Regions from separate parts of the Bradyrhizobium sp. Crot121 genome, predicted to be linked through region 2. Evidence: predicted binding sites of a transcription regulator. Region 2 holds the regulator's gene; the other holds the start of a gene.
The links. The regulator PhoB, encoded in region 2, activates phosphate uptake and scavenging genes when phosphate is short. The targets are predictions, from matches to a motif close to TGTCATNNANCTGTCAT.

Region 1: the regulator PhoB is predicted to act here: its motif matches at 2,075-2,091, upstream of AC5ZGW_RS16590 (esterase-like activity of phytase family protein).

Annotation. Positions count from the first base shown of each region.
Region 1 covers NZ_JCAMOR010000016.1:74,960-80,137, reverse strand. The annotation lists gene AC5ZGW_RS16605 (heme/hemin ABC transporter substrate-binding protein) at 1-55, shown strand, start outside; gene AC5ZGW_RS16600 (FecCD family ABC transporter permease) at 52-1,149, shown strand; gene AC5ZGW_RS16595 (heme ABC transporter ATP-binding protein) at 1,146-1,940, shown strand; gene AC5ZGW_RS16590 (esterase-like activity of phytase family protein) at 2,150-3,505, shown strand; gene AC5ZGW_RS16585 (mucoidy inhibitor MuiA family protein) at 3,660-5,178, opposite strand, start outside.
Region 2 covers NZ_JCAMOR010000006.1:52,401-57,578, forward strand. The annotation lists gene AC5ZGW_RS08550 (aspartate aminotransferase family protein) at 1-1,014, opposite strand, end outside; gene AC5ZGW_RS08555 (GcrA family cell cycle regulator) at 1,513-2,028, shown strand; gene phoB (phosphate regulon transcriptional regulator PhoB) at 2,150-2,857, opposite strand; gene phoU (phosphate signaling complex protein PhoU) at 2,974-3,690, opposite strand; gene pstB (phosphate ABC transporter ATP-binding protein PstB) at 3,702-4,523, opposite strand; gene pstA (phosphate ABC transporter permease PstA) at 4,520-5,178, opposite strand, start outside.

The DNA.
Region 1 (5,178 bases), on a different contig from region 2:
GCCTCAGGCAGAGAAGTTCGTGCCCGCGGCGCTCGCGGCGAATTGCCGGCGATGAGCGCCTTGGCGGACGCGCGTGGCAATACTGCCGATCCTCGTACCAAGCGCCCGCGGCCGCCGGCAACGCTGACGCTGCTTTGCCTTTGCGCCGCGCTCGTCGGCACTGCGCTCATTGCGGTGACCCTGGGTGCCGCCGGAATCCCCCTCGCCCGCCTTCCCGCCGCGCTCGGCCTGTGGGGCGACGGAGCGGCCAATCCGCTGGTTGCGCGCGACCAGCTCGTGCTGTGGTCGATCCGGATTCCGCGGATCGTCGCCGCCGCGATGGTTGGCAGCCTCCTGGCGGCATCCGGCGCGATCATGCAGGGGTTGTTCCGCAATCCCCTCGCCGATCCCGCGCTTGTCGGCGTCTCCAGCGGCGGTGCCTTTGCTGCGGCCGCCGCGATCGTCTTCACAGACAGCCACATCGGCGAGAGCGTTCGCTTTATGCAGCACCAATTGCTGCCGCTGTCGGCGTTCGTCGGCTCGCTGGTGATGACCATCCTCCTCTACAGCATCGCAAGCCGCGCCGGTCGGACGTCGATCGCGATCTTCCTGCTGGCGGGAATTGCGATCGCCGCGATCGCCAATGCGGGCATCGGGCTTCTGGTCTTCGTCGCCGACGACCGCCAGCTCCGCGACATCACCTTCTGGATGCTGGGCTCGATGAGCGGCGCGACCTGGGGTAAGATCGCGACACTGGCGCCGGTGCTCACTGTTGCGCTGCTCGCGTGCCTGTCGATCGCGCGCGGGCTCGATGTGCTCGTGCTCGGCGAGGCCGAGGCTTTTCACAGCGGCGTCGACGTCGAGCGATTGAAACGGATTTCCATCATCCTGGTTTCAGCCATGACGGGGGTCGCGGTCTCCGTGTGCGGCGTCGTCGGCTTTGTCGGCATCGTGGTGCCGCATCTGCTCCGGCTCGCGATCGGACCGGCGCACCGGCTGCTGCTGCCGGCCTCGGTGCTGCTGGGCGCCGTGCTTTTGGTCGGCGCCGACACGATGGCCCGCACTATCGTGGCGCCGGCGGAAATGCCGATCGGCGTCCTGACGGCGGCAGTCGGCGCGCCGTTCTTCCTCGCCATCCTGCTGCGGCAGCGCAGCTTGGTTTCGCTATGACACCGATGCTGCAGGCGAAGGCGGTCTCGGTCGTGGTCAGTGGCGCCACGCTGGTCGATGCCGTCGATCTGCGTGTCAATCCGGGCGAGATGATCGCGATCGTGGGGCCGAACGGCGCCGGCAAGTCGACGCTGCTGCGCATGCTGTCCGGCGACATCACGCCGACCCGCGGCACGGTCGAATTGAAGCAGCGCGCGCTCCGCGCCTATCCGCCGCGCGAATTGGCGCGGCATCGCGCCATGCTGTCGCAGCATGTCAACGTCACCTTCCCGTTCACGGTAGAGGAAATCGTCTACATGGGCGCGGGCGACAATTCGCGCGCGACGGCCGCGCCGCTGGTCGAGTCCGCACTGGATGAGGTCGGGCTGAGCGGCTTCCGCCATCGCCAATTGCCGACGCTGTCGGGCGGCGAGCAGCAGCGCGCGCATTTCGCCCGCGTGCTGGTGCAGCTCGCCTGCGGCGAAGCACAGAACGGTGCGGGCCTGTTGCTGCTGGACGAGCCGACCTCGAGCCTCGATCTCAGGCACCAGATCGACCTGGTCGAGACCGCCCGCCGCCGCGCGCAGAACGGCACCGCTGTGATCGCGATCCTGCACGACCTCAACCTCGCGATGCGCTTTGCCGACCGTCTCGTTCTCCTGCATCGCGGCCGGCTTGCGGTCGACGGCGGCCGCAGCGAGGCGATGACCGCGGAGACGATCCGCACCATCTTCGAGATCGACGCCACGATCGACCATACTGAGAGCGGCATCCCCTTCCTGCTGCCGCAAACGATGCGACCGGTGACGTAACGCCGCAGGCATATCCAGCGGCAATCGTTAGAGCGTTTTCGAGCGAAGTGGACACCGGTTCGCGTGAAGAAACGCGTCAAGACAAGAATCTAGAGCTTCGGTTCTGATTCCATCAGAACCGAATATGCTCTAGCCGTCACAAAACTGTCAGCGCCATGTAACACGCGCCTCCCAGAACTCCGCCGCGTTTATCTTCAGGGGAGATCAACATGCGCAAATCACTGCTTTGCTCCGTCGCGTCCATCGTGCTGCTCTCGGGAGCCGCCTTCGCGCAGGGCGAAGGCGAATATCCGGCGACCCTCAAGGGCCACGCCGTGCTTCCGGCGGAAAGCTTCATCGACGCGCCGGCCGATGCACCAAACGATCTCAAGACCTCGGGCAAATACACCACCGGCCGCCGCGTCGACGCCACCGGCACCGTGATGGGCAAGTCCTACGAGCGGCCGACCGGCGTCTCGCTGCCGTTCAAGGGCCAGCCGCTGCAGGGCCATTCCGGCATCAAGGTGATGGCGGACGGCACGTTCTGGGTGCTCACCGACAATGGCATGGGCTCGCGCTACAACTCAGCCGATTCGATGCTGTACCTGAACCGGCACAAGATCGACTGGACAAGCGGCAAGATCGAGCGTCAGGAAACCGTGTTCCTGCACGACCCCGACAAGAAGGTGCCGTTCCGCATCGTGCATGAGGATACTGCCAAGCGCTATCTCACCGGCGCCGATTTCGACACCGAAGGCTTCCAGATCATCGGCGACACGTTCTGGATCGGCGACGAGTTCGGGCCCTACGTGATCAAGGCTGACAAGACCGGCAAGGTGCTGGCCGTGTTCGACAGCATCGCCGACGGCAAGCCGGTGCGCTCGCCCGATCACTGGTCGGTGCAGTCGCCGGGCGCGCCGGGCGCCAGCTACGCCACCGTCAACCTGCGCCGCTCCAAGGGCTACGAAGGCTTTGCCTCCTCGAAGGACGGCAAGTTCCTGTACGGCCTGCTCGAGGGCCCGCTGTGGGATGCCGAGAAGAAGGACTGGGAGAAGGTCGACGGCAAGGAAGCCTCTCGCATCCTCGAGTTCGACGTCGCGAACGAGAAATTCACCGGCCGCTACTGGCACTATGTGTTCGAGCAGAACGGCAATGCCATCGGCGACTTCAACATGATCGACCCGATCCAAGGCCTGATCATCGAGCGCGACAATGGCGAGGGCACCGCGGACAAGGCGTGCCCGCAGGGACAGCGCGGCGAGAACTGCTTCCCCGATCTCGCCAAGTTCAAGCGCGTCTACAAGGTCGAGCTCTCGGATGCCAATGTCGGCAAGCCCGTGCGCAAGGTCGCCTATATCGACCTGATGAAGATCCGCGATCCCGACAAGAAGGCGAAGAAGCCGCTCAATGACGGCGTGCTGACCTTTCCGTTCTTCACCATCGAGAACGTCGACAAGGTCGACGACACCCACATCATCGTCGGCAACGACAACAACCTGCCGTTCTCCTCGAGCCGCGATCCTAACAAGGCCGACGACAACGAGTTCGTGCTGCTGGAAGTGGGTGAGTTCCTGAAGGCGAAGTGAGTGACTCCCTCTCCCCGTTCTTCACGGGGAGAGGGTTGGGTGAGGGGCTCTCTCCACGATTACGGTGGCAGATGTATTCGCGGAGAGAGCCCCTCACCCGGATTGCTTCGCAATCTTACCTCTCCCCGCAAGAGCGGGGCGAGGTAAGAACCACCTACCCTGCCGGCGTCATCACGACGCCCTTGTCCTTGGGCCAGCGGATGCGCCAGGCGAAGTTGATCTCCTTCAGCTCGCTTGGTTTCGCATCGAACGTCCATTGCAGCACGCCGCGCCTGTCGCGCAGATTGGTCGCGGTCGGCGGCGTGGTCTGCGGCAGCATCTCGACCACGATCTCCTCGCTCTCGCTGACCGGGAGCTGATCCTCGATCGCGACGCGGATCGGGAAATCATGGCCGTTGCGGATGCTGGTCTTGAACGCGCGTTCGTCGGTCTTCGATGTCGTCACGATCAGACCCGCCGAGCCCTCGTTGCGCTTGACCACCGAGCGCTCGACCTTGACCTTGTCGTCGGCGCCGAAGCCGAGCCGCACCGTTTCGCCCTTGCCGGCGGACGCGATTTTGCTGCGCCCGACGAAGACGCCATCACGATAGATCGCGACGCGGCCGGGCAACAGCGGCGCGTCCTCGGCCTGCTTGAAGCTCGCCTCCAGGAACGCCGTCGGATCGAGCACCGGCACGGCGCGGATCGTCAGCTCGGGCGCGATCCCGCTGCTTCCGATGCGCAGGCTCTTGGCTCCCTCGCTGGCACCGAGGCTGACGCGGCCGGGGATTTTGAAGGTGGCCTGGAAGTCGCCGATCTCGGCCACGGCCTGCTGCTCGTCGGCGCGCTCGCGCGCATCGAACGCCTCGGCGGCCTTCGCGGCTGGCGCCGAGCGCAGTGCGGTCGCCGGCCGCGCCAGCTCCGGCACGGCGCTTGACAGCGGCACCGGGCGCGGAGGCTGAGGATACTGCACGAGCAGCGAATTCAATTCGGGCGCGCTGTCGCCACGGGCAATGCGCACGGTGGAGACGCCGAGCGCGACGTTCGACCAGTCCTCGCCGGTCGACTGCGTGATCTCGGCGCGGCGCACCAGTTCCAGCGAGGGTTTTCGATCTCTGGCGGCGGTATCGAGGCGCGCGTCGTAGATCGGCGCCCAGCGCGCATTGCGCACCGAATAGGTGACGCGCAGGGTGGCTTTCGCAGCAGTCGCGGCGGCGAGGTCGATACGGACCTCGAGCTTGCTTGGCGGCTTGGCGGCGCGGTCGGATTCCAGCCGCGCGATCTCGCGGTCGAGATCGCGCTGCTTGCGCTCGGCTTCGCGGATCGCGGTATCGGCGATCGCGATCTCCTCGGAAACGGCAGCAAAAGCGGCGCGCCATTCGGACAGCGGCCGCGCCTCGCCCTTCTCGCCGATGCCGACCGGGGCGGCTTCGGCAAAACGCGCGGCGAACTGGCGGCGGGCCCTGGCGGCGTCGATCGCCCCTTGCAGATTGGCGTGCTCGTCCTTCAGCGCCTCGATCCGCTTGTCGAGCTCGGGCAGGTTGACCGGCGGCGCCGCGCGCGGCTGGCGCGCGTCGATCGAGCCGATCGTCAGCTTGCCGTCGGCGTCGCCTTCAACGCGCAGCGAGGATGGATCGAGCGACAGCGGAAAATCCCTGGCGACCAGCGTGCTGTCGCCGGACGGCAGATCGAGC
Region 2 (5,178 bases):
CTTGACGCCGATCAGAAGCCCCTCGCCGCGCACGTCGGCGAGAATGGACGGATAGCGGTCAACCGCGGAGGCGAGCTTCTGCTTGAGCAGGAGCGACATCTTCTGCACGTGATCGAAGAAGCCGGGCTTCAGCATCACATCGAGCACGGCGCCGGCGGCCGCGACCGCGAGCGGATTGCCGCCGAAGGTCGAGCCATGCGAACCCGGCGTCATGCCGGACGCAGCTTCCGCGGTCGCAAGGAAGGCGCCGATCGGAAAGCCGCCGCCGAGCGCCTTGGCCAGCGACATCACGTCAGGGGTGACCCCGATGCGCTTGTAGGCGAAGAGATCGCCGGTGCGGCCCATGCCGGTCTGCACCTCGTCGAACGCGAGCAATAGGCCATGCTCGTCGCAGAGCTGGCGCAGCGCCTTGAAGAAGGCCGGCGGCGCGGAGCGCACGCCGCCTTCGCCCTGCACCGGCTCGATCAGGATGCCTGCGGTCTCTGGACCGATCGCGCGTTTCACCGCTTCGATATCGCCATGCGGCACCTGATCAAAGCCGTCCATCGGCGCGCCGAAGCCCTCGAGATATTTAGCGGCGCCGGTCGCGGCGAGTGTCGCGAGCGTGCGGCCATGGAAGGCGCCTTCGAAGGTGATGATGCGGTAGCGCTCCGGATGCCCCTTCGAGAAGTGATAGTGACGCACGACCTTGATCACGCCCTCCATCGCTTCCGCGCCGGAATTGCAGAAGAACACCAAGTCCGCAAAACTCTGCTCGCACAGCCGCGCGGCAAGCTTCTCGCCGTCCGGGCTCTTGAACAGGTTCGACATGTGCCAGAGCTTCGTCGCCTGTTCCTGCAGCGCCTTCACCAGATGCGGATGGGCATGGCCGAGCGCGTTCACCGCGACGCCGGAGGTGAAGTCGAGATAACGCTCGCCTTTGGTCGAGATCAGCCAACAGCCTTCGCCGCGTTCGAAGCCGAGATCGGCCCTGGCAAAAACGGGAAGCAGATGCGACGTGGCGCGGTCGGTCATGGCGATCACTGAAGGGTTCAGACAAGCCTTTCAGACAAGCCCCGGCGGCGTGCAGCGATGCAGACACGCGGCTGGAGCTCATCCAGCGAAAACAAAACGTGCCGCCTTTGCAGGGCGGCACGTGAAGGCATTCTATGCGCGCGGCGGGTGCTGTCAATCGCCACGAAGCCGCCAGGCTGCGCTGCAAAGTGCCGGTAATCCGCAGTTTTCCGGTGTGGTGGAAAAGCCCGATTGCAATCCCTAAATGTCGGAACATGTGGACGCATAGGCGCGGACTCTTGCGCCAGAGTCACGCCATATTGTAGCGTCTAGCCTGTCGGGTACGACATCTCGTGCGGCAGTTTTGATCCCTTAGAGTCCTTTGTGTGCGGCGTACACGTTCGGGTGCGGTTTTCGTGCCCGGCGAGCCTTAAGGGATTCTGCCCGCAGGGATTTTTGAGATTAGGCATCGCAGCGCTGTCCCAGGATCGGCCGGCGCAACGCGAAGGGAAAGATGCGATGACGGTATTGACCTGGTCCGACGAACGCGTCGAGCAGTTGAAAAAGCTCTGGGAAGGTGGCCTCTCGGCCAGCCAGATCGCTGCGGAACTGGGCAACGTGACCCGCAATGCGGTGATCGGCAAGGTGCACCGGCTCGGCCTCTCGGGCCGCGCCAAGAGTCCTGCTGCAGCCGCGCCGCGGCAGCGCAAGGCGCGTCCCGCACAGCCGATGATGCGCGTGGCGCGTCCGGTCTCCCGCGGCAACACCGCGCTCGCCCACGCCTTCGAGGTGGAGGTGGAAGCGGACCCTATCGCCTACGACAATGTGGTGCCGATGAGCCAGCGGCTGTCGCTGCTCGAATTGAACGAGGCCACCTGCCACTGGCCGGTCGGCGATCCCTCGAGCCCGGAATTCTTCTTCTGCGGCGGCAAGGCGCTTCCCGGCCTGCCCTATTGCGCGCACCACTCCCGCATCGCCTACCAGCCGGCGGCTGACCGCCGCCGTCCGACGGTCAAGCCGTCACAAGGCAAGTAAGCCGACGACAGATCGTAGCCTGGGTGGAGCGCAGCGCAACCCGGGAACGCTGTATCGGCGGGTCCAAATTTCCCCGGGGTTACGCTTCGCTGCACCCGGGCTACGGATTGAGGTCGCCGGTTTACGACTGCTCGGCCTTCGCGAAGCGATCATCGAGCGCGTAGCCCGCGCCGCGGACGGTACGGATCGGGTCCTGCTCGCGGCCGGGATTGAGCAATTTGCGCAGGCGGCCGATGTGAACGTCGACGGTGCGCTCGTCGATATAGATGTCGCGGCCCCAAACGCTGTCGAGCAGCTGCTCGCGGCTGAACACGCGGCCGGGATGCTCCAGGAAGAACTCCAGCAGGCGATATTCGGTCGGGCCGAGATCGATCGGGCGGCCCGAGCGCGCGACGCGGCGCTTCTCGCGGTCGAGTTCGATGTCGCCATAGGTGAGCACGGTGGCGAGCCGCTCCGGGCTTGCCCGGCGCAACAGGCCCTTCACCCGCGCGAGCAGTTCAGGCACCGAGAACGGCTTGACGATGTAGTCGTCGGCACCGGTCGCCAGCCCCCTCACGCGCTCGCTTTCCTCGCCGCGCGCGGTCAGCATGATGATCGGGAGCTGCTTGGTCTCCGGCCGCGCCCGCAGACGGCGGCACAGCTCGATGCCGGAGAGTCCCGGCAGCATCCAGTCGAGCACGACAAGGTCGGGAATACGTTCCTTGAGCCTTGTGTCCGCATCGTCTCCACGGGCGACCGTTTCGACATCATAGCCTTCTGCATCGAGATTGTAGCGCAACAGCGTCGTCAGCGCTTCTTCGTCTTCGACCACCAGAATGCGTGCGCTCATCGGCTTGGCTTCTCCTATAGCGGGATGACTCTCTGCTTGAATCGTCATCCCACTCTTCCTTTGATGTTTGAGCAGGATCTTGGCTGAAAGCCGGCGTCGACTTTCCGGATGTTGCTCTAGTTGCCCGGAACGGTCGTGGCGAACGTCGTCATATCCCCCTTCGGCCGCTTGTCGGTGATCTGCTGACCCTCGATCATGTAGAAGACCGTTTCCGCGATGTTGGTGGCGTGGTCGCCGATCCGCTCGATATTCTTGGCGCAGAACATCAGGTGGATGCAGAACGAGATGTTGCGCGGATCTTCCATCATGTAGGTGAGGAGCTCGCGGAACAGCGAGGTGCAGATCGCGTCCACCTCCTCGTCGCTCTTCCAGACGTTCATCGCCGCCGGCAGATCGTGCGCGGCATAGGCGTCGAGCACGGACTTGACCTGCGACAGCACGAGGTCGGTCATGTGCTCCAGGCCGCGGATCAGCTTCAGCGGCTGGAAGTCGTTCTCCAGCGCGGCGACGCGCTTGCCCATGTTCTTGGCGAGGTCGCCGATCCGCTCGAGGTCGGTCGCCACCCGCATCGCGCCGACGATCTCGCGCAGGTCGACAGCCATCGGCTGGCGGCGGGCGATCGTCAGCACGGCGCGCTCCTCGATCACGCGCTGCAGGCTGTCGATCTCGATGTCGGAAGCGACGACACGCTTGCCGAGCGCGACGTCGCGGCGGATCAGCGCATCGACGGATTCGGTGATCATCCGTTCGACCAGCCCGCCCATCTCTGCGACCAGACGGGTCAGTTCCTGAAGATCGCTGTCGAATGCCTTGGCGGTATGTTCAGAAGCCATGATGTCCCTCCTCAACCAAACCGGCCGGTGATGTAGTCCTGGGTGCGTCGATCGCTCGGCGAGGTGAAGATCTTGCTGGTGTCGTCGAACTCGATCAGTTCGCCCAGATACATGAACGCGGTCTTGTCGGAGACGCGCGCCGCCTGCTGCATGTTATGCGTGACGATCGCGATCGTGTAGTCCTCCGACAATTCCTGGATCAGCTCCTCGACCTTGGCGGTCGAGATCGGATCGAGCGCCGAGCAGGGCTCGTCGAACAGGATAACTTCGGGCCGCACCGCAACCGTGCGGGCGATGCAGAGGCGCTGCTGCTGGCCGCCGGAGAGGCTCAGGCCGGAGGCGTTGAGCTTGTCCTTGACCTCGTTCCACAGCGCGCCGCCGCGCAGCGCTTTCTCGACGCGGCCGTCCATTTCAGATTTCGAGATCTTCTCGTAAAGGCGGATGCCGAAGGCGATGTTCTCATAGATCGTCATCGGGAACGGCGTCGGCTTCTGGAACACCATTCCGATCCGCGCCCGCAGCAGGTTGAGGTCGAGCTTGGGGTCGAGGATGTTGGTCTGGTCCAGCATCAACTGGCCGGTGGCGCGCTGGCCGGGATACAGGTCGTACATCCGGTTGAAGATCCGGAGCAGGGTCGACTTGCCGCAGCCGGACGGGCCGATAAAGGCGGTGACGCGGTTGGTGCCGAGCGTCAGGTTGATGTTCTTCAACGCATGGTGCTCGCCGTAATAGAAGTTGAGGCTGCGTGCAGTCACCTTTGGCGCCGCTTCCGGCAGCGACTTCTGGGGAATGGCCGCGCTCGGGCTGGTCGTCGATACGGACAGATCGGTCATTTTGCGCTCCTTTCGGCGCCGAGAATGCGCGCGCCGATGTTGAGCGCGAGCACGGTCAAGGTGATAAGCAAGGCCCCGCTCCAGGCGAGCTCCTTCCAATAGGCGTAGGGGCTCTGCACGAAGTTGTTGATGGTCACCGGCAGGTTCGCCATCGTCTTGGTCAGGTTCAGGCTGAAGAACTGATTGGACAGCGCGGTGAACAGCAGCGGCGCGGTCTCACCGGCGACGCGGGCGGTCGCCAGCAGCACGCCCGTGATCAGGCCGGAGCGCGCCGCGCGATAGGCAATCCGCTTGATCACCAGCGAGCGCGGAAGGCCAAGCGCGGAGGCCGCCTCCCGCAGCGGGTTGGGGACGAGCAGCAGCATGTCCTCGGTAGTGCGGAGCACAACCGGGATGACGATCACCGCCAGCGCCAGACAGCCGGCCAGCGCGGAGAAGCCGCCCATCGGCACGACGACCGCGCCATAGATGAACAGGCCGATGATGATCGACGGCGCGCTCAAGAGGATGTCGTTGATGAAGCGGATCACCGAGGTGAGCCGGTCATGCTTGCCGTATTCGGCCAGATAGGTGCCCGCGAACAGGCCGAGCGGCGCGCCGATGCCGACACCGATCACGGTCATGATCACCGAGCCGACGATCGCGTTCAACAGAC